3 regions of the Streptomyces sp. NPDC001663 genome follow, and region 1 is predicted to be linked to each of the others. Evidence: riboswitches for the same ligand, from Rfam matches in the RefSeq annotation. Region 1 holds a riboswitch; each other region holds the start of a gene.
What was found. Region 1 has a riboswitch for S-adenosylmethionine ahead of ACFY1L_RS46530 (ABC transporter substrate-binding protein). Riboswitches for the same ligand answer to the same signal wherever they lie in the genome.
Positions count from the first base shown of each region.

Region 2: linked by a shared signal. The riboswitch ahead of ACFY1L_RS26360 (aminotransferase class V-fold PLP-dependent enzyme) and the one ahead of ACFY1L_RS46530 (ABC transporter substrate-binding protein) in region 1 are both predicted to bind S-adenosylmethionine.
Region 3: linked by a shared signal. The riboswitch ahead of ACFY1L_RS01160 (amino acid ABC transporter permease) and the one ahead of ACFY1L_RS46530 (ABC transporter substrate-binding protein) in region 1 are both predicted to bind S-adenosylmethionine.

Region 1 is NZ_JBIAUR010000021.1:72,782-82,184, forward strand. Features, by position in the region: gene ACFY1L_RS46515 (dipeptide ABC transporter ATP-binding protein) at 1-149, opposite strand, end outside; gene ACFY1L_RS46520 (ABC transporter permease) at 142-1,083, opposite strand; gene ACFY1L_RS46525 (ABC transporter permease) at 1,087-2,169, opposite strand; gene ACFY1L_RS46530 (ABC transporter substrate-binding protein) at 2,166-3,806, opposite strand; SAM riboswitch class IV at 4,066-4,175, opposite strand; gene ACFY1L_RS46535 (class I SAM-dependent DNA methyltransferase) at 4,406-5,227, opposite strand; gene ACFY1L_RS46540 (DUF427 domain-containing protein) at 5,500-6,315, opposite strand; gene ACFY1L_RS46545 (2-oxoglutarate and iron-dependent oxygenase domain-containing protein) at 6,338-7,351, opposite strand; gene ACFY1L_RS46550 (alpha/beta fold hydrolase) at 7,377-8,201, opposite strand; gene ACFY1L_RS46555 (dipeptide ABC transporter ATP-binding protein) at 8,234-9,403, opposite strand, start outside.
Region 2 is NZ_JBIAUR010000008.1:256,376-265,778, reverse strand. Features, by position in the region: gene ACFY1L_RS26385 (heme-copper oxidase subunit III) at 46-666, shown strand; gene ACFY1L_RS26380 (c-type cytochrome) at 747-1,556, shown strand; gene ACFY1L_RS26375 (Rieske 2Fe-2S domain-containing protein) at 1,553-2,608, shown strand; gene ACFY1L_RS26370 (cytochrome bc complex cytochrome b subunit) at 2,605-4,248, shown strand; gene trpD (anthranilate phosphoribosyltransferase) at 4,387-5,451, shown strand; SAM riboswitch class IV at 5,526-5,642, shown strand; gene ACFY1L_RS26360 (aminotransferase class V-fold PLP-dependent enzyme) at 5,806-7,167, shown strand; gene ACFY1L_RS26355 (PQQ-binding-like beta-propeller repeat protein) at 7,235-9,403, shown strand, end outside.
Region 3 is NZ_JBIAUR010000001.1:239,863-249,265, forward strand. Features, by position in the region: gene ACFY1L_RS01135 (LLM class flavin-dependent oxidoreductase) at 1-925, opposite strand, end outside; gene ACFY1L_RS01140 (putative leader peptide) at 1,002-1,112, opposite strand; gene ACFY1L_RS01145 (GNAT family N-acetyltransferase) at 1,139-1,864, opposite strand; gene ACFY1L_RS01150 (ABC transporter substrate-binding protein) at 1,944-2,969, opposite strand; gene ACFY1L_RS01155 (amino acid ABC transporter ATP-binding protein) at 3,063-3,860, opposite strand; gene ACFY1L_RS01160 (amino acid ABC transporter permease) at 3,857-4,837, opposite strand; SAM riboswitch class IV at 5,180-5,289, opposite strand; gene ACFY1L_RS01165 (glutathione S-transferase C-terminal domain-containing protein) at 5,356-6,252, opposite strand; gene ACFY1L_RS01170 (putative leader peptide) at 6,385-6,498, opposite strand; gene ACFY1L_RS01175 (hypothetical protein) at 6,759-8,018, shown strand; partial or broken gene ACFY1L_RS01180 (SDR family oxidoreductase) at 8,491-8,613, shown strand; gene ACFY1L_RS01185 (SDR family NAD(P)-dependent oxidoreductase) at 8,654-9,403, shown strand, end outside.

The DNA of each region.
Region 1 (9,403 bases):
GTCACGGTCTTGCCGCTGCCGCTCTCGCCGACCAGGGCCAGCACCTCTCCCGGTGCGACGGACAGGCTCACCCCCTTCACAGCGGAGGCCGTTCCGGCGTCCGTGGCGAAGGTGACGTGCAGGTCCTCGATGCGCAGGAGGTCAGTCATCGTCCGTGCCTTCCTCCGTGGTGGTCGGGGTGGCGCGCCGCCGCAGCCGCGGGTCGGCCAGATCGGTCAGGCTCTCGCCGAGCAGGGTGGTGCCGAGCACAGTGAGCACGATGGCAAGGCCTGGCGGGATCGCGGTCCACCACAGGCCCGAAGTGACGTCCGCGACCGACCGGTTGAGGTCGTAGCCCCACTCGGCGGCCGAGTTGGGCTCGATGCCGAAGCCGAGGAAGCCAAGCCCGGCGAGGGTGAGGATCGACTCCGACGCGTTGATGGTGAAGATCAGCGGCAGGGTGCGGACCGAGTTGCGCAGCACGTGCCGGAACATGATCCGCCAGGTCCCGGTGCCGATCACGCGGGCCGCGTCCACGAAGGGCTCCGCCTTCACGCGGATCACCTCGGCCCGTACGACACGGAAATACTGCGGCACGAAGGAGACGGCGACCGAGCACGCCGCCGCGCCGAGACCGCCGACGAGGCTCGACTGTCCGCCGCTGATCACGATGGACATGACGATGGCGAGCAGCAGCGGCGGGAACGCGTAGAGCGCGTCGGCGAGGCCCACGAGGAGACGGTCGAGACGGCCGCCGAGGTAGCCGGAGGCCAGGCCGAGGACCGTACCCGGCACCACCGAGAGCAGCAGCGCGGCCAGGATGATCTCCAGCGCGGTGCGGGCTCCCCACACCGTGCGGGACAGCACGTCGTATCCGGCGATGGTGGTGCCCAGCGGATGCGCGCCGCTCGGGTGCTGCTGCGAGCCGAACAGCCCTCCGGCATCACGGAGTTGCGCGTAGCCGTACGGTGCGACCAACGGCCCGGCCAGGGCGGTGAGCAGGAACAGTCCCGTCAGGACCAGCCCGGTGAGCAGCATGGCCCGTTGCACACCCGCGCTCGCGCGCAGGGGCAGCGGCAGCCGTCGTAGAAGAACCTGCGCCACGGCTCAGTACCTCACTCGGGGGTCGATCAGGGCCGCGACGACGTCGACGAGGAAGTTCGTCACCGCCACGACGACGGCGAACAAGGCCACGATGCCCTGCACCGCCGGGAAGTCACGGACCGTCAGGTAGTGGGCGAGTTCGTACCCGAGGCCCTTCCACTCGAAGGTTGTCTCCGTCAGCACCGCTCCGCCGAGGAGACCCGCGACCTGGAGGCCGAGGACGGTGACGACGGGGATCAGCGCGGGCCGGGTGGCGTGCCGGGTGACCAGGCGGAAGGGTGCGACGCCACGGGAGCGCGCGGCCTCGACGTAGTCGGCGTTCAGTGTGCCGATCAGGTTCGTGCGGACCAGGCGCAGAAGAATGCCCGCGACGAGCAATCCCAGTGCCAGGCCCGGCAGTACGGCGTGTTTCAGGACATCGGCCACCGCCGCCCCGCTACCGCTGCGCAGGGCGTCGACGAAGTAGAGCCCCGTCGTGCTGGTCTGGTCCTGGAGGAAGAGCTGGACGTCGGTGCTCGCCCGGCCCGAGGCGGGCAGCCAGCCGAGCTGGATGGCGAGAACCAGCTTCAGCAACAGGCCGACGAAGAACACGGGGGTGGCGTAGGTGAGGACGGCGAACAGCCGCAGGGCCGCGTCGGGCGCGCGGTCCCGGTACGAGGCCGCCACCATGCCCAGCGGGACGCCCACGATCAGGGCCACGAGCAGGGCGTAGAAGGCGAGTTCTACGGTGGCGGCGCCATACGTGCCCAGCACGTGGGTCACCGGCTGGTTGTCGGTGACCGTGTGGCCGAAGTCCCCGGTGGCCAGGGACTTCAGATAGTCCAGGTACTGGGTGAACAACGGCCGGTCGTAGCCCGCCTGGTGCAGCTTGGCCTGAAGCTGGTCCGGGGTGAGCCGGTCGCCGAAGGCGGCGCTGATCGGGTCGCCGGTGGCGCGCATCAGGAAGAAGACCAGGCTGACCAGGATGAACACGGTGGGGATGATGAGGAGGAAGCGGATCACCAGGTAGCGGGCGAGTCCGTACCCGGCGGCGCCGTCGACCGGAGCGGTGACGGCGCCAGGGGTGTCCTGGGTCAGGGCGCTCACTTCTTCGAGAGCCCCGCCCAGCGGAACTGGTACGCGCTGTTCAGCTCGTCCGGCACTCCGCTGACGTCGGTACGGGTGACGATCGCCGTGGACCCCTGCAGCAGCGGCAGCACCGGCACCTGCGCGGCGGCCTTGTCCTGCGCCTGCTTGAGCAGTTCGGTCCGCTGGGCCGCGTCGGTCTCGGTCTCCTCCTGCTTGATCAGCGCGCGGACGGCGGGGTCGTCGTAGCCGTTGGCGACCCAGCTGTTGGACGCGTAGAAGGGCGAGAGGTAGTTGTCCGCGTCGAGGTAGTCGGCGTACCAGCCGAGCTGGTAGAGCGGGTACAGGTGCTTGATGCGGTCCTTGCCGTACTGGGTCCACTCGGTCGACTGCAGGTTCACCTTGAACAGGCCGGTGGCCTCCAGCTGGGTCTTGATCAGCGCGTACTCGTCCGCCGAGGACGAGCCGTAGTGGTCGCTGTTGTACTGGAGGTTGAGGGTGACCGGGGTGCTCACCTTCGCCGCCTTCAGCTTCGCAGCGGCCGCCGCTTTGTCGGGGCCGCCCTTCTTGTCGCCGTAGAGGGACTTGAAGGAGGGGGCGGCGCCGGTGAGGCCGTCGGGCACGGTGCTGTAGAGCGGCTGGTAGCTCTTCTTGTAGACCTGCTGGGCGAGTTGGGCCCGGTCGACGGAGTCGGCGACCGCCTGCCGCACGGCCAGCGCCTTCGCCTTGTCGGCGTTCTTCGTCTTCGTGCCGTATGGCTGGGTGGTGAAGTCGAAGACGATGTAGCGGATGCCGTTGCCGGAACCGGTGTGGACCTTGATGTCCTTCTTCTTGGCCAGGTCGTCGAGGTCGGCGGTGGTGAGGGTGCGGTAGACGGCGTCGATGCTGCCCTGCTGGACGTCGAGCTTCAGATTGCTGGCGTCCGTGTAGTACTTGAGCTGGACGTTCTTGGTCTTCGGGGTGCCTTGCTGGCCCTGGTAGGCGCTGTTGGCGGTGAAGGAGACCAGCGAGTTCTTGTCGTAACTCGTGACGCCGTACGGTCCGCTCCAGGGCTTGCCCGCGACGATCGACTTGTCGTCGAGGATCTTGTCGGCCGGGAAGAGCTGCTCGTCTACGATGTAGCCGGCCGCCGTGGACAACACCTGTGGGAACAGCGTGTCGTTGGCCGACTTGAGGGTGAAGACGACGGTGGTCGGGGTCGGGGCGGCGACCGAGGCGAGGTTGTACAGGAGCGACGACGGGCCGTTCTCGTCGGCGATCTTCAGCGTGCGATCGAAGCTGAACTTGACGTCGGAGGACGTCAGTTGGTGCCCGTTGGCGAACTTCAGACCCTTCTTGAGTGTGACCGTGTACTCCTTGGGCCCGGTCAGCTTGATGCCCGTGGCCAGATCCGGGGAAGCCTCCGTGGAGCCGTTCTTCACGCTGAGCAGGGTCGAATACACCTCGCTCTCGATGGTGCCGGAACCCGCGTCCCAGGCGCCCGCCGGGTCAAGGCTGGTCACCTGGTCCGTCGTGCCGATGGTCAGTGCCTTGGTGGGGGCCGCGTCACCGCCGTCCTTGGTGCTGGTGCAGCCGGTCAGGGCCACCACGAACGCCGTGCCGAGGGAAAGGGCGCCGAGGCCGGAGCGGAGCGGTCTCGGCGGGATGTGCTGTGCCATGGCTGGTCTCTGCTTCCGCATGGGTGGGTACGCGAAGCAGCCGCGCCGGGCCGGCCCTGCCGGACGGCGTGCGGTGTCGCGTGGAAGGTGAAGGAAAAGGGGAGTTGCCGCAGCGTCGGCACGCGTGCGGCCGACGGCTCAGTCAGTTCTGACAGAGACAGCTGCAGACCAGCAGCAGATCCACATGGCGTCGGGAGCACAGCACGAGGCCACTTGCCACGCCGTCCTCCTGGGGGTGTCGTCGGCTCACGGGCCGAAGGAAACGCACTTGCAGAACAGGGAAATCCGCCGAGCCTTCACCTGGGGCACCCCGCTGCGTCGAGGGTTGCCGTCCGGCCAGCCAGGGCTTGATCACCGGAACTCGTAGCTCGCGCTCACCGTAGATCGACAATTCTCTCGGCGTCAAGAGTTCGCCCTGGCGGGATGAGCTGCGCAGGCGCGACCGTTGCTGCCCTCCTGTGCTCAGATCGTTCCCCACACCGCCACCTCTTGGCCTCCACAGCCGCCTGCTTGTCCTGCTCACACATAGCCGCAACGCGGTCGAGGTATGAGGGGACCGCCGCCCCTGTGCCCATCCGGTGACCACTCTGGCTGAGCAGTCACGCGGGAGTTGGCTTGCGAACCAGTTCGTAGGCGAAGCTGACCATTTCGGTGAGGCGGCCACCGGCCGCGTGGCGGCTGAGTTCGGCGGTGAGGTCGGCGTCGAACTCGGCAGCGCGATACGCGAGCACCGAAGGCGGCAGGAACGATGTCGACCGGACGTACCCGGCGAGTTCACGGATCGTCCAGTGGTGCTCGACAGAGAACTCGTGGCGCCCGGAGAGCTCGAACCCGGCACGGGACAATACTTCGCGGTCAGGGTCTTGCTGCCGTGCCCGCTCCCAACCGGGCGGAACGCGGCCGGACGCGCCGAGGGCGTCCTGCCATTTGCGCAGCATGCTGTCGAGCGCCCGCTGCCAGGCCTGGGGGCCTGTCCATGGGCCTGTCGACCAGCACAGCGCGAGGTAGCCGCCGGGCTTGAGCCAGGCGTAGGCACGCTGGGCAACCGGAGCGCGGCCGAGCCGGTGGAAGGCATTGCCGATGACGATCAGTTCGAAGCTGTCCGGCTCCGCGCGCAACTCCTCGGCGCTGGCAGTGATCGTCCGGATGTGGGCTGCGCCGGCGGCGATCGCCTTGGCGCGGACCACCTCGGTCATGTCGGGTTCGGCGTCCACGGCCCATACCTCAGTGAACCGGTCGCGCAGGGGGAAAGCGAGCTGGCCGGTGCCGCATGCAAGGTCGAGCAGGCGTCCGTGCCCCGACAAAGCTGCCAGGCGTGCGAGGTTGGTGATCATGGCCTCGGGATAGGGGAGCCGGAACCGGTCGTAGTAACCAGCGGTACCGCGGTACAGATCGGGCTCGAAGCTCACCTCGTTGACCATGTGTCACCATCGCACGAATTCAAGCCCCGTCGGGCCGGGTCACACATCTGAGTCCCAGCCGCTGCTCACGGGCGCCCGGCCGCCATCACGCCAGCGGGAAACCAACCCCTTCGATCCTCTTCAGCCAAACTCAGCTCGACACTTCGAACTTGACGGAGAACACGTCGCCGACGAGCGTTGCCACGCCGTCCAGCCCGGCGAGCCGGGCCAGCCCACTTCGTCCCCGTTCTCCGGGCGCAGTCCGTTGAGACGGAAGCGACGGTCGTTTCCCGTCATGTGCGCTGTTGCTCCGAAAGCGTCTTGGTGAAGTGGGTGACGGGGCGCTCCACCTGTTCGCCGTCGAGGGTGATGTCGACCGCCTCGTTGTAGAAGGCGAGGAGCCCCTGGATGGCGCCGACCGCGGGCAGCGGGTCGGGGTAACTCCAGACGAGGTGGGGCGGGACGTCGGCCTCACCGCGCCACGACCAGTACTCGGCGGTGCCCTTGTAAGGGCAGCCGGTGTGGTGGTCGGTGGCTTCGAAAAGGTCGAGGCGGACGTCCTCGCGCGGGATGTAGTAGCGGGTGGGCAGGCCGGTCTCGAAGAGCAGGACCGGGCGTCGGGTGTCCGCAACGACCGTGCCGTCGATCTCGACCACGAGGTGACGGCTGCTGGGGATGGCGTCTACCCGCTTGTGCGGGTCACGGGGGTGGATGAAGATCTCTTCCTCCTCCTCATACCAGTGGTCCAGTCCCCGCCCGACGCGCCGGAACCACTCGAAGGCGATGTGGCCGGCCAGGTCGGCGGCCGGGAAGGTCCAGGCGGCGTTCTCCAGCAACTCGCCCTCGACTTCGACGTCGTAGAAGATCTGCGATCCGGTGTGCGTGCCGGTGGGCGGGTTCTTCGCGGGGCGAAGGAGCTCCTCGCGTATCTCCGCACGCGGGAACGCGTACAGCGGGACGGGAACACCCGGCTCCCAGACAAGGACGGGGTGTCGGCTGTCGACGACCGTCACCTCGCCCTTGCGGCCGCGCACCCAGCGCTCGCTCGGCTCCCACAGAAGCCCCTCGGGGGTGGTCCGTACGGCCTGCGCGGTGGGGAATGCGGTCATGAGCGGTTCTCCTTCGGCTGGTTCACGCGGTGACTTCGGCGACGTAGGGGCGATTCTCCCGCCAGGCCGCGAGCTGCTCGGGGCGGCCGAACACCCGCAGGTACTCCTCGACGTTGCCGCTGGCCCGCTCCCACACCGAGACGGGTTCGAAGTCGGAGCCGTCCGGGTCGGCGAAGGCCGGCAGCGGTTCCACGACCGTGTCCAGGCTCGGGTGGACGAACACCGCGGACGAACGGCGCGTCACTGAGCCGCCGGCCACCACACGGTGCCGTCCGGGGCGCAGCCTGCCCTCCGTCCAGTTGGTCAACAGGGTGCCGGTGAACACCTGGAGGGCGTCCGGCCTGATCGGTACGGGGATCCAGGTGCCGTCGGCGCGCTGGCCCTGCAGGCCGGCGTAGTCGCCCTCCTGGTGGAGCACGGTGATCGCGGAACTGTCGGCGTGTTCCAGGAGGAGGAGCTTCTCCTCGTCCGATGCGCCTTCGTGCGGCCACTTCGGGTAGTTGTTGACGACCAGTGTCGTGTAGACGTCGTCGCCGAGCGGGAAGGTCTCGGCGGGCACGTCCAGCACGCGCGCGTACAGGCCGAGGACGCGACGCGCGACGTCCACGAACGCGTCGTGGTAGCGGTGTGTCGCGGTACGCAGGCCGGGCTCCTGCGGCGGCCACACGTTGGCGTGTGCGTAGAGGGTGGCGTGTTCCGGGGAGAGCCCGGCGGCCTCGGCCGCGTCCGTGTCGTCGTACTGGGCGATGCTGAAGCGTTCGAGTTCCAGGCGCCCGAAGTCGTCGGGCCACTGCCGCCAGCCGCGGTAGGGGTGTCCGGTGGGGCTGGCCAGCTGCTCCTTCTGCTCGCGGGGCAGGTCGAGGACGCGGCGGAAGCCGTCGTTGAACCCGGCGATCACCTCGGTGGGGACCCCATGGTTGACGACCTGGATGATGCCGATGGTCTCTGCGGCGCGGCGCACGGTGGCCAGCAGGTCCTCGGGGGCGTCGTCGGCGAGGGCGGCGGCGAGGTCGATGACGGGGATGTCGTCCGACATGGCGGGTGCTCCTTCGGTCGTGGGTTCAGTGAGTCAGGGGGCGCAGCACGTCCGCGAGGGCCTGCGGTTGCGCGTGGACGGTGAGGATGTCGCCCTCGGGTATCTGGGCGCGGAAGCGGTCGAGGGACACCGCGTCCAGCGGGCCGCCCTCGGTGCGGATCAGCAACGGGGCGGGGACGGCGGCGAGTTGTTCCCACAGCGTCTCGTCGTCGAGGGCGGTGTGCGCGTCGGGCGGCAGGCTGCCGAGGTGGTGGCGCCAGGACCAGGTGCCGTCAGCGGCCTGCTCGGTCTCCAGGTCGGCCGTGCGGGCGGCGTCGGTCGCACCACGCTCCTCCAGCCAGGCCGCCGCCTCGTCGCGGGTGGTGTACTCGGGGCTGGGTGTCGGCCACAGCCGCAGGCCCGGTGACAGCGTGCCGGGCAGCGCGTCGACGAGGACGAGGCGTCCGGCGCTGTGCGGGAACTTGGCCTTCAGCGCGATCGCGGCCAGCGCACCGAACCCGAGCCCTACGACGGGCACGCCACCGGGCGCGAAGGAGCGGATCGTCTCCTCCAAGGCCGCGGCCAGCCGGCGCGGACGGTAGTCACCCCGGCTGCGCCTGCTGGAGCGGCCGTGTCCGGGCAGGTCCAGGGCGACGGCGGGCCGGTCGAGGGCCAGCAGGACGTCGTCCCAGGCGCGGGCGCTGGAACCGGCGTCGTGGAGCAGGACGACGGTGGGCCTGTGCGTGTGCCAGAAGACGCCGCCGATGTGGCCGCCGGTGGCCACGGTCACCCAACGGCGCTGGATGACGGGGGCGTTCGGCAGGTCGGCGAATTCCTCGGCGGCGGTACTCGTGGTCGCGGTCGTGGGCATGAGGGCTCCCGGTGCTCGGGTGGGTTGTGGGGTCACAGGGGATCGGCCACGCCGAGCGTCGCGGTGGCGGGGATCCCGGCGGGCAGGTCGGAGGGGTCCAGGTGGCAACGCACGACGTGTCCGGCTCCCAGGTCCCGTTGTGGCGGCGGCACGTCCTCGCACAGGCCGGCGATCCGCCGCGCGCAACGGTCGGCGAAGCGGCAGCCGTTCGGTCGTACCCGGGCGTTCCCCGGTGTCGCCGCGGCCGGGGGGCTGGTCGCCACGGGACGTGCAGCGGCCTCGACGAGCAGGGCCGTGTAGGGGTGCGAGGGCCCGCGCAGCACGTCGGCCGCGGGTCCCTCCTCGACGATCACGCCCCGGTACATCACCGCGATCCGGTCGGCGAGATAGCCGACGACCGCCAGATCGTGCGAGATGAAGAGGTACGACGTCCCCGTGCGGTCCCGCTGGTCGGCCAGCACCTCCAGCACCGCCGCCTGCACACTGACGTCCAGGGCGGACACGGGCTCGTCGCAGATCACCAGGTCGGGACGGCCCGCGAAGCTGCGGGCGATCGAGACGCGCTGCTTCTGCCCGCCGGACAATTGGGCGGGGCGACGGTCCAGGAGGTCGGCGTCGATGTGGGTGCGGTCCAGAAGGGCTTCGAGGGATGTGGCCGAAGGATCTCCGAGCGTCGCGAGCGATCTTCTCAGGACGGTGCGCACGGTGTGGCTGGGGTTGAGGGAGGCGTCCGGGTTCTGGAAGACCATCTGGATGCGCCGGCGCTGGAGCTCGTCGCGTCCGGCGAGGCGTGCGGGCAGTGGTTCGCCGCGTAGTCGCAGGTCTCCCTCACCGTCGGGGGCGAGTCCCGCGAGAGCCCGGGCGAGGGTGGTCTTGCCGCTGCCCGACTCCCCCACAAGGCCGAGGACTTCGCTCTCGCGGATCGTCAGATCGACGTGGTCGACGGCGACGACGGGTCCGAACCGCCGTACCAGATCCCGGACTTCGACCAGGGCGGTCGCCTCTCTTGGCCGCTCGCCGAGCGCCGCCGGACGGTCCTGAACCGTGGCCTCCCCCGGATGCAGGCAGCGCACCGCCCGGCCCGGCACGGCCTCCGCGTCCAGCCGTGGTTCGGCCTCCCGGCAGGCGTCCTCGGCGAGCGTGCAACGCGGCGCGAAGGCGCAGCCCGTCGTGGTCTCGCCCGGCAGCGGCAGCCGTCCGGG
Region 2 (9,403 bases), on a different contig from region 1:
CGAACGGCACCCCCCGGAGTGAGGGCGGGATAAGCGACCGACATAATGTCGGTCGTGGCGACAGCAACGACAGTAGAAACCGGGCACGCGCACCCGTCGGTCAACCGGCCGAACCTCACCAGCGTCGGAACCATCATCTGGCTGAGTTCCGAGCTGATGTTCTTCGCGGCCCTCTTCGCGATGTACTTCACCCTGCGATCGGTGACCGGTCCGGATCACTGGAAGGAGATGGCGAGCCATCTCAACCTTCCGTTCTCCGCGACCAACACCACGATCCTGGTGCTCTCCTCCCTCACCTGCCAGCTCGGCGTGTTCGCCGCCGAGCGCGGGGACGTGAAGAAGCTCCGGGGCTGGTTCATCGTCACGTTCGTGATGGGTGCGATCTTCATCGGTGGTCAGATCTTCGAGTACACGGAGCTGGTGACGAAGGACGGGCTCTCGCTCTCCTCCGACCCGTACGGCTCGGTGTTCTACCTGACCACCGGCTTCCACGGCCTGCACGTGACGGGCGGCCTCATCGCCTTCCTGTTCGTCCTCGGCCGCACGTACGCGGCGAGGAGGTTCACCCACGAGCAGGCGACCGCGGCCATCGTCGTGTCCTACTACTGGCACTTCGTCGATGTCGTGTGGATCGGCCTCTTCGCCACGATCTACCTGATCAAGTAGCCGGGCCCGTTCCCGCGTGCGCCCGCGCGGCGCACATACCCAAAGCATCGACGCAGAAGATCCTGACACCGGGGTAATCCGTGAAAAAGCTCTCCGTACGACGACGCCATCCCATGGCGGCGCTCGTCGTCCTACTCCTCGCGCTGGCATGCACCGGGGGGCTGTACGCCGCGTTCGCACCCGCGAGCAAGGCGCAGGCCGATGAAACCGCCCAGTCTCTCGCCATCGACGAGGGCAAGAAGCTCTACTCCGTGGGCTGCGCCAGCTGCCACGGCACCGGCGGTCAGGGCACCTCCGACGGTCCGAGCCTCGTCGGCGTGGGCGCCGCGGCCGTCGACTTCCAGGTCGGCACCGGCCGTATGCCGGCCCAGCAGCCGGGCGCGCAGGTCCCGAAGAAGAAGGTCATCTACACGCAGGCCGAGATCGACCAGCTCGCGGCGTACATCTCCTCCCTGGGCGCCGGTCCGTCCATCCCGACGAAGGCGGAGTACGGCCCCGACGGTGCCGACATCTCCAAGGGTGGCGAGCTGTTCCGCACCAACTGCGCGCAGTGCCACAATTTCACCGGCAAGGGCGGTGCGCTGACGCACGGCAAGTTCGCGCCGAGCCTCGAGGGCGTCGACCCGAAGCACATCTACGAGGCCATGCAGACCGGCCCGCAGAACATGCCGTCGTTCCCCGACACCACGCTGTCGGAGCAGAACAAGAAGGACATCATCGCGTACCTGAACGCGGTCAACGGAGACGACACCGAAAGCCCCGGCGGTCTTGAGCTGGGCGGTCTCGGCCCGGTCTCCGAAGGCCTGTTCGCCTGGATCTTCGGACTCGGCGCGCTGATCGCGGTCGCCGTCTGGGTCGCCGCTCGGACCGCAAAGGCCAAGAAGTCATGAGTAGCCAAGACATTCCAGAAGAGAACCTGCCCGCTGAGCAGGACGCGCACGGCACCGTAGGCATCGCGGACGAGAAGGACCCGTTCGCGGACCCCGGTCTGCCGCCCCACGAGCACCGGGTGCAGGACATCGACGAGCGGGCCGCCAGGCGGTCCGAGCGCACGGTGGCCATGCTGTTCACGGTGTCGATGCTGGCCACGGTCGGCTTCATCGCCTCGTACGTGGCGATCCCGCACGACAAGGCGATCTTCGTCTTCCCGATCGGGCACATCAACGCGCTGAACTTCGCGCTCGGCCTGACCCTCGGTCTGGCCCTGTTCGCGATCGGCGCGGGCGCGGTCCACTGGGCCCGCACCCTGATGTCCGACGCGGAGATCGCCGACGAGCGCCACCCGATCGAGGCGTCGCCCGAGGTCAAGACCAAGGTCATGGCCGACTTCAAGCAGGGCGCCAAGGAGTCCGCGCTCGGCCGTCGCAAGCTGATCCGCAACACGATGTTCGGTGCGCTGGCCCTGTTCCCGCTCTCCGGCGTCATGCTGCTGCGCGACCTCGGTCCGCTGCCGGGGACCAAGCTCCGCCACACGCTGTGGTCCAAGGGCAAGCTGCTCGTCAACATGAACACGAACCAGCCGCTGCGTCCCTCGGACGTCGCGGTCGGCTCGCTCACCTTCGCCAAGCCCGAGGGCCTGGAGGAGCACGACGAGGAGTTCCAGACCGAGATCGCCAAGGCGGCCCTGATGATCGTCCGGCTGCAGCCGGACAACATCAAGGACAAGCGCGAGCTCGAGTGGTCGTACGAGGGCATCGTCGCGTACTCGAAGATCTGCACCCACGTCGGTTGCCCGATCTCCCTGTACGAGCAGCAGACGCACCACGTGCTGTGCCCCTGCCACCAGTCCACCTTCGACCTCTCCGACGGTGCCCGAGTGATCTTCGGCCCCGCCGGTCACGCTCTGCCGCAGCTGCGCATCAGCGTGAACGACGAGGGCTACCTCGAGGCGCTCGGCGACTTCGAAGAGCCCGTCGGTCCTGCATTCTGGGAGCGCGGATGAGCACCAACGAGACCAACGGGAACAATGCCGCACGCCGCGGCAAGGCGCCCGCCGGCGAGCGCGTCGCCGACTGGGCCGACGGCCGACTGGGGATCTACTCCCTGGCCAAGTCCAACATGCGCAAGATCTTCCCCGACCACTGGTCGTTCATGTTGGGCGAGGTCTGCCTCTACAGCTTCATCATCATCATCCTCACGGGTGTGTACCTGACGCTGTTCTTCCACCCGTCGATGAACGAGGTGGAGTACCACGGCAGCTACGTCCCGCTGCAGGGACAGCTGATGTCCGAGGCGTTCAACTCGACCATGCACATCTCCTTCGATGTGCGCGGTGGTCTGCTGATCCGGCAGATCCACCACTGGGCGGCGCTGATCTTCCTCGCCGGCATGTTCGTGCACATGATGCGCGTGTTCTTCACGGGTGCGTTCCGCAAGCCGCGTGAGGTCAACTGGCTGTTCGGCTTCCTGCTGTTCGTCCTGGGCATGTTCACCGGCTTCACCGGTTACTCGCTCCCGGACGACCTGCTCTCCGGCACCGGTGTCCGCTTCATGGAGGGCGCGGTCCTGTCCGTGCCGATCGTCGGCACGTACCTGTCGTTCTTCCTCTTCGGCGGAGAGTTCCCGGGCGGCGACTTCGTGGCCCGCTTCTACTCGATCCACATCCTGCTGCTGCCGGGCATCATGCTCGGCCTGGTGGTCGGCCACCTGATCCTGGTCTTCTACCACAAGCACACGCAGTTCGCGGGCCCCGGAAAGACGAACAACAACGTCGTCGGCATGCCCCTGCTGCCGGTGTACATGGCGAAGGCCGGCGGCTTCTTCTTCCTGGTCTTCGGTGTCATCGCGGCCATCGCGGCGATCGCCTCGATCAACCCGATCTGGGCCATGGGCCCCTACCGTCCGGACCAGGTGTCGACCGGCGCCCAGCCCGACTGGTACATGGGCTTCTCCGAGGGCCTGATCCGTGTCATGCCGGGCTGGGAGATCAACCTGTGGGGCCACACGCTCGTCCTGGGTGTGTTCATCCCGCTGGTGATCTTCCCGCTGGTCCTGGTCTCGATCGCGGTCTACCCGTTCATCGAGTCCTGGGTCACCGGCGACCGGCGCGAGCACCACATCCTGGACCGCCCGCGCAACGCCCCGACGCGTACCGCCTTCGGTGCGGCGTGGATCTCCTGGTACTTCGTGCTGCTCGTCGGTGGTGGCAACGACCTCTGGGCGACCCACTTCCACCTGTCGATCAACTCGATCACCTGGTTCGTCCGCTGCGCGTTCTTCATCGTGCCGGTGCTCACGTTCATCGCCACCAAGCGGATCTGCCTCGGCCTGCAGCGCCGGGACAAGGACAAGGTGCTGCACGGCCGCGAGTCGGGCATCATCAAGCGCCTGCCGCACGGTGAGTTCATCGAGGTGCACGAGCCGCTCAGCCAGGACGCGCTGCACACCCTCACGGCGCACGAGCAGTACAAGCCGCTCGAGATCGGCCCGACGGTCGACGAGAACGGCGTCGAGCGCAAGGTGAAGGGCGCCGAGAAGCTGCGCGCCAAGCTCAGCGAGGCGTACTACGGCGAGGAGTCCCAGATCCCGAAGCCGACCGTCGAGGAGTACAAGGAGATCACGAGCGGCCACGGCCACCACTGATCGCTGCGCTCGCCACGCGCACCAGAAGGGCCCCGTCCGGTGTTCGGACGGGGCCCTTCTCCATGCCCCTGAGCTGGATAGGGTGGGGATGCGCATGTGGGATGCGCACTTTCCTCTACGACACCCAGGAGCGGCCGTATGAGCGCTGTGACCCCCGCTGGAGGCGACACCGCGGCGGGCCGTTCCTGGCCCAGGCTGCTGAACGGCCTGCTGGACGGCCACGACCTCACCGCCGACGACACCGCCTGGGCGATGGACCTGATCATGCGCGGCGAGGCGACCGACGCCCAGATCGCCGGGTTCGCGGTGGCCCTGCGGGCCAAGGGCGAGACCGTCGAGGAGATCACCGGCCTGGTCCGGACGATGTACGAGCACGCGAACGTGATCGAGGTGCCCGGACGGACCGTGGACATCGTCGGGACGGGTGGCGACGGCGCGAAGACGGTGAACATCTCCACGATGTCGTCGATCGTCATCGCCGGCACGGGCGCGAAGGTCGTCAAGCACGGCAACCGGGCCGCTTCCTCGGCTTCGGGTGCCTCGGACGTCCTGGAGAAGCTGGGCGTCAATCTGGAGCTGACGCCGAAGCGGGTGGCGGAGGTCGCCGAGGAAGCCGGGATCACCTTCTGCTTCGCCGTCAAGTTCCACCCGGCGCTGCGTCATGTGGCCGCCGCCCGTGGGCAGTTGGGCATCCGGACGACCTTCAACGCCCTGGGCCCGCTGACCAACCCGGCCAAGGTGAAGGCCCAGGCGGTGGGTGTCGCCGACCCGCGTCTGGCGCCGCTCATCGCCGGCGTCCTCGCCGAGCGCGGCAACTCCTCCCTGGTCTTCCGCGGTGACGACGGCTTCGACGAGCTGACGACCACGTCCACCTCCCGGGTGTGGATCGTCCGCGACGGCAAGGTCACCGAGGAGTCGTTCGACCCGCGGGACGTGGGCATCGAGCTGGTCCCGGTGGAGGCGCTGCGGGGTGCCGACCCGGCGTACAACGCCGAGGTCGCCCGCCGCCTCCTGGACGGCGAGAAGGGCCCCGTCCGCGACGCCGTACTCCTGAACTCGGCGGCGGCCCTGGTGGCCCTCGACCCGGGCCCCGGCACCCTGGCCGAGCAGATCCGCGCCGGCATGGAGAAGGCGGCGGAGTCGATCGACTCCGGGTCGGCGAAGCGGGTGCTGGAGCGCTGGGTGGCGGCCAGCAACAAGTAGCCGACAGGCGCTGCGGTCCCGTAATTCGGACACGGGTTGCGGGACCGCGATCACTTCACGTACGTTCCTTTCCAGGTCATGAGTGACAGTCATGAGGCCCCGGCCGACTGTCCGGCAACCCTCCGTCCGTGGCGGGGTGCCCCGGGTGAAGACCAGGCCGTAGGCAGCGAGGTCTACGGCAAGCGCGGGCCCCTCTCGAAACCAGGGGTCCTGGTCGTTCGAGGGAGTCTTCTGTGAGCAAGCGAATGCGATAGGGCGTCGAGCCCCGCCTCCGCATACCCCTTTCACCTTCTCCCGTGCCGTCGACGCACCGTCCGGTACGGCGATTCCGCTTACCCCTCACAGGAGTTCGCCATGTCTGTCTCCACCGCTGCCGCCGCCACCGCCATTTGTGCTCCGCTGCCCGTTCTGGGCAGGGATGTCACCGTCCCGCTCGTCACGGGCGGCGAAGTCACCTACGCCGCGCTCGACTACGCGGCCAGCGCCCCGGCCCTGCAGCGCGTCTGGGACGACGTGGCGGCCTACGCCCCGTACTACGGCAGCGTCCACCGCGGCGCCGGCTACCTCTCGCAGCTCTCCACCGACCTGTTCGAGAACGCCCGCAGGACGGTCGCCGAGTTCCTGGACTGCCGCGCCGACGACCAGCTGATCTTCACCCGCTCGACCACGGACTCCCTGAACCTCCTCGCCGCCGCGCTCCCCGCCGACTGCCAGGTCTTCGTCTTCGAGACCGAGCACCACGCCTCGCTGCTGCCCTGGAAGGACGCCCGGGTCACCTACCTCAACGCCCCGCGCACTCCGCAGCAGGCCGTCGAGACCCTGGAGCGCGCCCTCGCCGACCGCGACCCGTTCGGCCCGGCCCTGGTCTGCGTCACCGGCGCCTCGAACGTCACCGGCGAGCTGTGGCCGGTCCGCGAACTCGCCGCCGCGGCCCACGCGCACGGCGCCCGCATCGTTCTGGACGCCGCCCAACTGGCCCCGCACCACCCGCTCTCCGTCCAGGACCTCGACGTCGATTGGGTCGCCTTCTCCGGCCACAAGCTGTACGCGCCCTTCGGCTCCGGCGTCCTGGCCGGCCGCGCCGACTGGCTGCAGGCGGCCGACCCCTACCTCGCGGGCGGCGGCGCCAGCCGCAAGGTCACCCGGCGCGAGGACGGCGGCGTGGACGTGGAGTGGCACGACAGCGCCGCCCGGCACGAGGCGGGCTCGCCGAACGTGATCGGCGCCTACTCCATCGCGTCGGCCTGCAAGGCGCTGACCGAGGCCGGCTTCGACACCCTGGTCGCCCGCGAGCAGTACCTGATCGAGAAGGTGCGGGCGGGCCTGGCCGAGGTCCCGGAGATCCGGATCCTCTCCCTCTTCGGCGACGACGCCCCGCGGGTCGGCGTGATCTCCTTCGTCGTCGAGGGCTGGAACAGCTCCCACTTCGCCGCCGCCCTCTCCGCCGAGTACGGCATCGGCGTCCGCGACGGCCTCTTCTGCGCCCACCCGCTGGTCCGCACCCTCCTGGGCAGCGACCCGCAGACCCAGGGCGAGTGCGGCGCCCCCGAGGCCGCCCCGGGCGAGAAGTCCCTCAACGCGATCCGCGTCAGCTTCGGCGCCGGCACCCCCGACGAGCACGTCGAGCGCTTCGTCACCGCAGTCAAGGAGCTGGTGACGATTGGCGCGAAGTGGCAGTACCGGACCGAGGACGGCCGCTGCGTGCCGGCGGTCTGACCCGACGTACGTCGTCTGACGTATACGCTCCCCTTCGTCAGCCGGACGCTGGACGGGGGGAGCACGGGTGGAGGCGCTGCGCGCGAACGATCCGCGGTGGATCGGGCCGTACGAGGTGCTGGGCAGACTCGGCGCGGGCGGGATGGGCGAGGTGTACCTCGCGGAGGGCCGCGGGGGTCCACGGCTGGCCGTGAAGGTGGTGCGGGCCGAACACGCGGAGGACCGCACCTTCCGGGCCCGGTTCCGTCAGGAGGTACGGGCCGCGCAGACCATCGGCGGGACGGGCACCTACACCGCCCGGGTGGTGGACGCGGACACCGAGGCCGAACGGCCGTGGATGGCCACGGAGTTCGTCGAGGGGCCGAATCTGCGCGACGCCGTCCTCGACCACGGCGCGCTGCCCGAGCAGGCGGTACGGCTCCTGGCGGGCGCCCTCGGCGAGGCGCTCACCGCGATCCACGCCAAGGGGATGGTCCACCGGGACCTGAAGCCCTCCAACATCCTGCTCTCGCCGGACGGCCCGAGAGTCATCGACTTCGGGATCGTACGAGCCCTGGAGGCGACCGCGCTGACCAACACCGGCGCGGTCGTCGGCTCGGTGGGGTACGTCTCGCCGGAGCAGATCCGCAACGGCGCCGAGGTCGGCCCGCCCAGCGACGTCTTCTCCCTGGGCGCGGTCCTCGCCCATGCCGCCGCCGGCCGGGAGCCCTTCGGTGAGGGCCAGGACTCGGTGATCCTGCTCCGCATCCTGACCCGCGACTTCGATCTCTCCGGAGTGCCCGACGGCCTGCGCGAGCTGGTGGAGGCCTGCCTGCGCGAGCAACCCGCCGACCGGCCGACTCCGGCCCGGGTGGTCGAGGCCGCCGGTCACACCGCCGAATCCCTGCGCGAAGGCCTGCGGCCGGGCTGGTACGCGACCCGGGCGGCGACCACGCCCGATCCCGTTCCGGAAGCCGACCGTTGGCTTCCGGAACGGGACTCGGGCGAGCGCGAGAGCCGGGTCGAGTACGTCGCTCCGATGACCGTCACCGATGCGACGGCCCGCCCCGCGCTGACCGGGGAGGGGGAGAACCAGGTCGACGACGTAGCTCCGCCGGGGACGACGGATGCCGCGGCCGGTGGGCGGGAGAACCTGGACGCCGCGGCCGGTGGGCGGGGGAACCCGGGCGGTGCGGACCCGATGACGGCGTCGCCGGACGCGGAGATCCGGGCCGAGGCGGCCGGTGGGCGGCTGAGCCGGGCCGACGGCGTGGCTCCGCCGGGGACGACGGACGCCGCGGCCGGTGGGCCGGAGAACCCTCGCGAGCGCGTTGCTCGGATGGATGCGCCGGATGTGCCGGTCGGGTCCGCGGCGGTCGGTGGGCGGGTGAGCCGGGCCGATGGTGTGGCCCCGATGACCGTCATGGACGTGACCGACAGCGCCGCCGCGGGCGTCGGACGTCCTTCCCGCCGGGGGTTGTTGAGGGTGCTGGTGGGCGGGGGCGTGGTCGCTGCGGGAGCCGGGACCGGTGGGTGGCTGTGGCTGCGGGACCGGGACGGCGGGGACCGGGCGGAGGGCTCCGGGGTGTCGCCCGAGGTGTCCGTGTCCACGTCCCGGTCGGCGACCGGGACCCTGCCCCCGGGGGTGAGCTGGACGTACGGCGTCGGCGGGCTCGGCGGCCGGGCGGGCGGGCGGCACGGGGCGTGCGTCGCGCTGTCACCCGCCGGCGACATCCTGTACGTCGGGGGCGCGGACGGCGCGCTGCACGCCGTGTCCCCCGCCGGGAAGAAGCTGTGGGCCACCGATCTGGGCGGGCCGGTGATGCCGCCGCTGGCCACCGCCGACGGGGCCTACTGCCTGCTGGAGAACGAGGGCGAGGGGGCGTCGAAGCTGTGCGCGGTCGGGCCGGACGGGCGGATCCGCTGGACGAAGAAGATCGCCGGACCCGTCGGCAGTCAGTTCCCCGTGGCCGCCGGTGACCTGGTGCTGGTCGCGAGCGGCACGGCGGACGCGGGTGGCGTACGGGCCTACACAGCCGCCGGCGACGTCGCCTGGTACCAGCAGACCGTCTTCGGGCCCACCAGCGAGCCGACGGTGGCGGGCGGTGTGGCCTACGTCGGCACCTTCGGGGACGTCGTGAACGCGCTCGACGTGAAGGACGGGAATCTGCGCTGGTCGGCCCCGACCGGGGGCGACACCGGGCGGCCCACACTGGTCGGGCGCAGGCTGCTGGTGGGATCCAGCGGTGACTACCCC
Region 3 (9,403 bases), on a different contig from region 1:
GCCGGTCCTCTGCGGCGCTCTGCTCGTCGTCCAGGAAGACCACCAGGTCACCGAAGACGTGCAGGAGTTCACCCGCTCGCCCGGCCGTCTCCTGCTCGGCGCGGATCTCGGTGACGATCGCGCGCGCCTGCTCCGTGTCGTGCGGGGTGACGTAGCCGACGTCGGCCTGGCGGGCCACCAGCCGGTACGGGACGGTCTGGTGGGCGAGGGAGGTGACGAGGGGCTGGCCCTGCGGCGGGCGCGGGGTGATGGAGGGGCCCTTGACGCTGAAGTGCCGGCCCTCGAAGTCGATGTAGTGCAGCTTGTCGCGGTCGATGAAGCGGCCGGTGGCGACGTCCCGGATCTCGGCGTCGTCCTCCCAGCTGTCCCAGAGCCGACGCAGGACCTCGACGTAGTCGGCGACCTCGTCGAAGTGCTCGGTGAGCCGTTCCTGCCCGGCGGGGCTCTGGAGTTCCTCGATGCTGATCGGCGGGAAGGTGCGGCGGCCGAAGTGGTCTGCCTCGTGCGGGCGGGCGGAGATCTGCACCCGCAGGCCCGCGCGGCCGGTGCTCACGTAGTCGAGGGTGGCGATCGCCTTGGAGATGTGGAACGGCTCCGTGTGGGTGGTGATCACGGTCGGCACGAGACCTATGTGCCGGGTCAGGGGTGCGATGCGGGATGCGATCAGTACGGCGTCCAGGCGGCCGCGGACCTGGTCGGTACGGCCGTCCAACTCGCCGTAGTGCGAGGACTGCAGGCCGAGCCCGTCCTCGAGAGTGACGAAGTCGAGCAGCCCACGCTCGGCCTCGGCGACCTGGTCGGCCCAGTATCCGGCGGTGAACAGGTCCCGGGGGCGGGCGACCTGCTCGCGCCAGGAGGCGGGGTGCCAGCCGGTGCCGTCGAGGGCGACGGCAAGGTGCAGATGGGAAGCGGGAGTTGAGGACACGTGGGTGCCTTCCTGGAGGTCCGTACGAGATCACCGGCCCGCGGAAGTGGGGCTGACGGCGGCTGAGGAAACGGGGTCAGGAGCAACAGAGGGCGCCGGCCACGCGCTGGAGGTCGATGTGGGGCCGGGTGTGGAGGCGGACGGCACGGAGTACACGTGTCATGTGTCCGACCTCCGCTCGATACATCGCCTTCGACAAGGACAACGGCACGGCTATGCCGTTTCTTCCAGGACGGCGGCTCCGGTTGGCCGTACGAGCGAGAAGACCGTACGGCGGCGCAGGGTGAAGCCGATCGACTCGTACAGCCGGATCGCGTTCGCGTTGGTGGCCCTGGCGTGCAGGAAAGGGCGTTCGCCGCGCTCCTTGATGCCGGCCGCGACCGCTCGGACCAGCCGGGTGGCCAGGCCCCGGCCCCGGTGATCCGGGTCGGTGCACACCGCGCTGATCTCGGTCCAGCCGGGCGGGTGGAGGCGTTCGCCGGCCAGGGCGATCAGGCGGCCGTGGTGGCGGAGGCCGAGGTAGGTGCCCATCTCGACGGTGCGGGGCAGGTAGGGGCCCGGTTCGGTGCGGGCGACGAGATCGAGGATCTCGGGTACGTCGTCGGGGCCGAGCCGTACGGCCTCGGGGTCGGGCTCCGCGTGCAGACCGGTGTCGACGAGCTGGACGCCCTGGCCGGTGCGGAGGACCTCCCAGCCGGCCGGGGCCCGGGTCACGCCGCGCACGGATGCGGTGCCGCCGGGGCCGACGAGGGTGGCCAGGTCGTCCCACGCGCGCGGGTCGTCGAGGTCGGAGACCGCGTAGAAGGGCGCCACGTCGGCCGGGTAACGGACGGCGCGGCCGACACGTTCGGCGAAGTGGGCGTGCGGGCCGGTGAGGGCGGCCCAGGCGGGGTTGTCCAGGATGTGGGAGGAGGTGGCTTCGATGCTGACGGTGGACATCGGGAGGCGGCTCCGGTGCTGGTGGCACGAGGTGGGGACCCCGCCGTGAGGCGGCGGCGGGGTCCCCGGCAGAGGGCTGTCAGGAGTTGTCGAGCGGCAGCCCGGGCGGGTTGACCTCGGACTTGGCCACGGACTCGTTGGCGAGGTTCCAGGCCTTCAGCCACTTCGCGTACTGGCCGTTCTTGATCAGGTAGTTGATCGCGTCGGCGACCGGCTTGGCCAGACCGCTGTCCTTCTTGGCGGTGGCCGCGATAAGGCCCTGCAGCGAGGCGCCGGCGCCCGAGTAAGTGCCCGCGTTGCGCGTCGGGTTGGGCGTGTTCGCGGACTGGGTGATGTGGTACGCGATACCGGGGTTGGGGCCGAAGAAGGCGTCGATCTTGCCGCTGTTGAGTGCCAGGTAGGTGCCGTTGCGGTCCGGGTAGTACTTGACGGTGAGCTTCTTGCCCTCGCTCTCGAGCTTCTTCTTCCACTCCAGGAGGATCTTCTCCTGGTTGGTGCCGGCGCCCACGGAGACGGTCTTGCCGGCGAGGCTCTCGTAATTGCCGTCGAAGTTCCACTTGCTGGACTTGAGCACCTCGAAGCCGAGGTTGTCCTTGCGGTAGGAGGCGAACTCGTACTTCTTCTTGCGCTCCTCGGTGTCGGTGACGTTCGAGAAGGCCACGTTCACCTTGCCGCTGTCGATGCCGACGAAGAGGTTCTCCCAGGTGAAGTTCTTCAGCTCGGGCTTCAGGCCGAGAACGGCGGCGACCAGGCGGCCGAAGTCGGGCTCGGCGCCGGTCAGGGACTTCTGGTCGCTGCCGACGTAGGCCAGCGGTGCGAAACCGGAGGGCAGGGCGCCGATGCCGATCACCAGCTTGCCGCTGCTCTTCACGGACTTGGGCAGTTCGGCACTGATCGACTTCACTTCGGCGACCTTGAGGGTGGTCTCCTTGGCGGCACCGTTCGAGAGCTGTCCGACGGTCACGCTCCCGGAGGCGGCGGCGTCGGTGCTGGTGGCGGCGTCGCTGTCACCACCGCAGGCGGCGAGCCCGGTGGCGAGGGTGGCGACGGCGGTCGCCGCGGTGATGCCGCGTATCAGGCTGCGTCGGGTGAAGTGGGTAGACATGGCCGTTCCTTGTCGCTGGGAGAGGGTGATGCGGGCGGTGGCGTGGGGGGAGGTCGTGGGCGCGCCGTGGGGTCGCGACGGGGGTGCGGCGGGTCAGAGGACCTTGCTCAGGAAGTCCCTGGTCCGCTCGTGCTGTGGCTTGTCGAGGACCTCGGAGGGCGGGCCCTGCTCGACAATCCTTCCGCCGTCGATGAAGACGACCCGGTCGGCGATCTCGCGGGCGAAGCCGATCTCGTGGGTGACGATGACGAGGGTGGTGCCGCTGGTCGCCAAGTCCTTGATGACGGCGAGGACTTCACCGACGAGTTCGGGGTCGAGGGCGGAGGTCGGCTCGTCGAAGAGGATGACACCGGGGCGCAGGGCGAGGGCGCGGGCGATGGCCACGCGCTGCTGCTGGCCGCCGGAGAGCTGCCGCGGGTAGGCGCCGGTCTTGTCGGCGAGCCCGACCCGGCCGAGCAGCCCGCGGGCGAGTTCCTGGGCTTCGGGCTTGCCGAGCCTCCCGGTGGCGACCGGGGCGGCGGCCACGTTGTCCAGGACCGTCAGGTGCGGGAAGAGGTTGAAGTTCTGGAAGACGAAACCGATCCGGCCGCGCTGGGTCAGGATGGCCCGCTCGCTCAGCTCCTTCAGCCGCTCGCCGTGCCGCTTCACACCGATCAGCTCGCCGTTGATGCTGACGTGGCCGATCTCCGGCTTCTCCAGGTGGTTGATGACCCGCAGCAGGGTGGACTTGCCGGAGCCGGACGGGCCGAGGATCACGGTCACCTCGCCCGGCCGCACCGTCAGGTCGACGCCGTTCAGCACCCGGTGGGCGCCGTACCACTTATGCACGTCGTGCACCTCGACGGTGGCCGCCTCGACATCCGCCAGGGGCTCGAGGGTCTTCGCGGTCATACGGCGGCCTCCCGGCGGATGCGGGCTCGCAGGTCGGTGAGACCGGTGCGGAGCTTCTGCAACGGCGTCGGCGGGAGGGTGCGGGTGGCGCCCCGGGCGAAGTACCGCTCGACGTAGAACTGGATGACGGAGACGACGCTCGTCAGGATCAGGTACCAGACGGTGGCGACCAGCAGCAGCGGCACGATGTCGCCGGGGTAGGTGGCGCCCATGGACTGCGCGGTGCCGAAGAGGTCGAGCAGCGAGACGTAGAACACCAGTGAGGTGCTCTTGATCAGGCCGATCAGCTGGTTGACGTAGTTCGGGGTGATCGACCTCAGCGCCTGCGGGAAGACGATCTTCGTGAACTGGTAGCTCCTCGGCAGGCCGAGCGCCGATGCGGCCTCGTGCTGCCCCTGGTCGACGGAGAGGATGCCGCCGCGGACGACTTCGGCGGCGTAGGCAGCCTCGTTGAGGCTGAGGCCGATGACGGCGATGACCATGTCGGTGGCGAGCTTCGACTCGTCGAAGGAGAAGAAGGCCGGCCCGAAGGGGACGCCGACGCTCAACGTCTTGTACAGGGCACTGAAGTTGTAGAGGAAGAGCAGCACCACGATCAGCGGGATGGAGCGCAGCGCCCAGATGTACGTCCAGCTGACGGCACGCAGCACCGGGCTCTTCGACAGCCGGGCCAGGGCGAGGACGATGCCGCCGAGGAGGCCCAACACGGCGCTGTAGGCCGTCACTTCGAGGGTGATCAGCAGGCCGTCGACGATGTTCGGCCGCAGGAACCAGTACCCGAAGCGGTCCCACTGGTAGAAGGGGTTGGTCGTCAGGCCGTGCACGAACTGGGCCACGAGGACCAGCACGACGGCGGTGGCGATCCAGCGCCCCGGCCTGCGCAGCGGCAGAACTCGCTGTGCGGCGAGGGGTTTTGACGGGGCGTCGGCGGGCGGCGCCTCGGGGGCGGTGACGGTGACGCCTGGGGGTTCACTCATGGTGGGCTCCGGCTGAGTCGGTCACCCCGGACCGCGAAGACCGCACGCCACGACAGGACGCAGCGCACTGGAATGCACGGGACCGGGGGCTGGGCGGACGACGACACGCCGTGCGGGCGGGTGTTCGTCGGGGTGCGGAGGCTGAGGAGAGGTGTCAGCCCCGGCAACGGGCACAGCCCGGTGCGGTACACAGTGCGCTGTTCACGCGGAGCAGATCGACGGCACGGTTGGCGGCGAACAGGTTCAGCAGGTTCGCGTACGGCTGTACGCAGCCCTGAGGGCGGCGTGCGGCCGTCCTGGGAGCTGCGTACATGGTGTCACCGTCACTGTTCTGGCCCGTGGGCCTCGCGCTTACCGAAACGTCATCCGGTCCGGTCGTCACCTGGGGCACCCCACCGCGGAGCGAGGGTTGCCGGTCAGCTAGCCAGGGCTTGTCGCTGACGCTCATGACCGTTCTGAGCCGTAATTAAGACAACTGGCCGAACGGATGTCAACGCCGGTCCACTGTGTGGAACGACTCAGGGCCTGTTGACCTGCGGTCCGGTCCCGTTTCCGTCGGAGACATGGGCCGCCCAGTCCAGGATCTGGACAGCGGCGCCGGCGGCCTCCAGGCCCTGACAACGGTCGTGGTGGCGCCGGGCGATGCCGTCCAGGTCGAGATGCCTGCCGAAGGCCGGGTGGGCGGCCAGTCGGCGGGCGTAGGCCCACAGCACCGGATGGTCGGCGATGCGCTGCACCGCGCCGGCGTCCAGGTGGTTGCGGTGGACGGTGTCGAGTTGGACCAGTGCGACCCACAACTCAACGTCCGCGGCGGTGACTTCGTCGCGGATCATGTATGTGCGGCCGACCAGCCACCGCTCCAGCGCGCCCAGCGTCTCGAGCAGTGTCTCAAGCGCCGCCGCGCGCTCCGACTGCTCGCCGCCGGCCGATCCGGCGCTCTGCGCGGCCTGTTCGATGCCCTGCGCGCACATCCGCTCCACGGCCTCGATCTCCGACTCCGCGCCGCACGGGTACGGCGAGGGGCGGTCGCCGCCGAAGCGGCGGGCGAGGTCGCGCATGATGTCCGGGGCGTGCGTGCTGACGATGCGTCCGGACCAGTCGTCGCTGAGCACCGGCGCGACGGCCGGACCGGAGTACCGGTGGGCGCTCGCCTCGTACAGCGGCCGCAGGGCCGAGTGGCCGCCCTCCGGACAGTCGGGGACGGCGGGCAGGAAGGTCGCCGGACAGGCGGCGTCCAGGCCCAGCAGGCTGTGGGTGACGGCGATGCGCAGGCCGTCGGGACACGCGGTGGACAGATGGAGTCGGTAGCGGCCGGGTACGGCGTAGTGGCCACTGCGCGCGTCCCTGCCGATGCGACCGCGGAAGGCGGGCGCGGGCCGGTCGGACGCGTGGGCGGCCAGCGGTGTGACGGTCATGACTCTCCCCGGGAGCGGGCGCGGACGTACGCGCGGCGGAAGCGACGTCGGGCGAGGGAGCAGGGCTCACCTGTGCGCGCAGGTGGGGACGACTCCCCCAGGGGGACGCCGTCGGCGCGGGATGGGCGCGGCTCAGCCCTGGAGCCTGATCGCACTGCAGACGCGCTGCAGGTCGATGTGACGGCGGGAGGTGAGAAGGAGAGGCGAACGGCTCACTCGGACGGTGACCGGTTCCAGGCGCCTCATGTTTCCCTACCTATTCACTAGGATTCCCCTCTGGAGTGTCGATCGAGGCGGAGGCGGCGTCAAGAGGGCCGTCCCGCATCGCGGACAGTGGGCCGGACACCGGCTCACTCCAACCGTCCGGACACCGGCATCCCGGACCCCAGCCGCCACATGATTCCCCGGTGCAACCATTCGCGGTCGGAGGCTGTCTGTTGTTGAGGAACTCGCGTTCCCCCGCAGTTCGTCCGACCGACGCCGATGCTTCACCTCAGAGGACCCCCATGCCCCAGAGCTCTACCGGCCTTCGTCCGCTCCGACAGACCGCCGGCGCCCTCGGTGCCGCCGCCTTGCTGGCGCTGGGCGCCGCGCCGGCCGTCGCCGATGACGACACCGGAGCCGTGCTGACTCTGAGCAACATCGCGCCGATCGACGGGGTGAAGCCCGGCAGCACCTTCGACGTGCCGGCCGCCTTCACCAACAGCGGCAACGGCTCGGTCGACAAGGTCTACCTGTCGTACTCCGTCACCCGCGGACTGAGCCACACCGATCTGCCCTCCAACTGCCTTCGCTACGAGGTCGGTTCCTTCGACGAGGCGCCCAGCAAGTCGTACGCGGTCTGCGAGTTCGACCAGACCGTCGAACCCGGCGCCGTCTACGCACCCGAGAAGGCCCTGACGCTGAAGGCACTCGACCGCGCGCTGTACGACAGGCTTCGGGTGGTGGTCGACACCACCGACCCCGCCCCCACGGACGGCGCTTCCGAGCCCGTCCGCGGAACCGGCCCCGTGGTCAAACTGGTCAAGCAGCCCGACGCCACCCCGGCCGACCCCGGCTACAGCCAGCACCCCGACTGGGACGCGGTCGACGTCAAGGTCACCGCGAAGAACACGGCCGACTTCCAGGTGACGGGAGCCGACCTGAAGGGCAAGGTCGGCGACACGGTCCCCGTGACGGTGAGGTTCACCAATGCCGGACCGGCCTGGGTACTGCGGGACGGGGACATCCCGGTGACCAAGGTAAGGATCGGGATCCCCGCCGGTACGACGGTGACCAAGGGGCTCGACTACTGCCACAAGCTCGCCACCGGAAGCTATGAGTGCGGCACCTACCAGTCCTGGGCGGACGAGGGCGACGAGCAGTCGTACACCTTCAAGCTGAGGATCGACAAGGCGGTGTCGGGCGCCAAGGGCTCGGTGAGCCTCGCCGGTGCCGCCCGGCCGTTCGACACCGACAAGGCCAACGACACGGCCGCCATCACGCTCGACGTCGCCGGCAGCGGCGGCTCGACGGGCGGTTCCGGCACTTCGGGCGGTGACGGCTCGACATCCTCCACCGGCGGCTCGGGCTCCACGGGCGGCACCTCCACCGGGGGCAACTCGTCGACGGGCGGCACCTCCGCCCAGTCCGCCTCCGACAGCGGCGACCTCGCCAGCACCGGCTCCGGCTCCGTCCTGCCGATCGCGGGCGCGGCGACCGCGGCCGTGGGCATCGGCGCGGGCGCGGTCCTGGTGACACGGCGCCGCCGCGCGGCCCGCCGGTAACCCGCCACTCGCACGACGGCAGAGGCCGGCCGGGGACGCCAACTCCCCCGGCCGGCCTTTCCGTTGAGGTGGCCGTTGCCGCCGACGAACCCGGAGTGCTCGCCGACGTCGAGGGCGACCGGGAAACGGGACACCATGTTGTACACCGCCACGGTCGTCGTCAGTTCGACGAGTTCGGTCTCGGTGAAGTCGACGCGGAGGGCGTCGAAGAGTTCGTCGGGGACGTCGATGTCGCGGGTCATCGCGTCGGTGTAGGCGATGACCCGGCGGCGGCGGTCGTCGAAGTCGGGTTTCTCCTGGTGCAGTTCGGCGAGTTCGGCGTCGGTGAGTCCGGCCCGGCGTGCGTCGGGTTCGTGTGCCGTCCACTCGAGGCGGCCTTCAGACGCGGTCCGGGCATCCACCCCTCGGCGAAGGCCTTGCGGGCGGCGACCTCCGTACGGGCAGCCGGTTGCCGCCGGAGTAGGCGCTGGTGCCCGCCGGGCGCCTCGGCCGGACCGAGGACCTGATCGGGCCGCTGTTGTTCCTCGCCTCCGCCGAGTCCCGGTTCGTCACCGGGCAGGTGCTGTACGTCGACGGCGGGCGCACCCTCGTATGAACTGCTCTGTATATCCGGCGACTTCACGAACGGAGCCCGTATGACCCCCGTCCCCGAACGCTTCAGCGGCAAGACCGTCCTCGTCACCGGGGCGGGTACCGGATTCGGCGCCGAGATCGCGGTGCGGGCCGCGCAGGAGGGTGCGCGGGTCGCCGTCCACTACCGCAGCTCCGCCGCCGGGGCCGAGAAGACCGTCGCGCGCATCAAGGACGTCGGTGGCGAGGCGTTCACCGTGCAGGGCGACATCGCCGTCCATGCCGATGTGATCCGCATGGCCGAGGAGGTGTTCGGCCGGTTCGGTGTTCTGGACGTGCTGGTCAACAACGTCGGCGACGTGGCGGGCGACCAGATGTCCTGGCGGGACCTCACCGAGGAGTCCATCGACCACGTGCTCGCCGTGGACGTCAAGGGAACCATGCTGTGCGTCCACGAGTTCGGCTCCCGGATGCTGGACCAGGGGCACGGGGCCATCGTCAACATCGGCTCCACGGTGATCGTGCGCGGGAGTGCGCGGGCTCCGCAGTACGCCGCGGCGAAGTACGGGATCCTCGGGATCACCAAGTCGTATGCGCAGGCGTTTGCGCCGCACGTGCGGGTCAACACGTTTGCGCCTGGCTTCATCGAGACGGAGACGTTGCTGAACCGGGCGGACTGGAGGTCGGGGCGGCGGGAGGACATGATCGCGAAGACGCCGATGGGGCGGATTCCGGGGCCGGCTGAGGTTGCGGGGACGGCGCTGTTCCTCGCCACTGACGATGCGGCCCATATGACCGGCGTCTATCTCAACGCC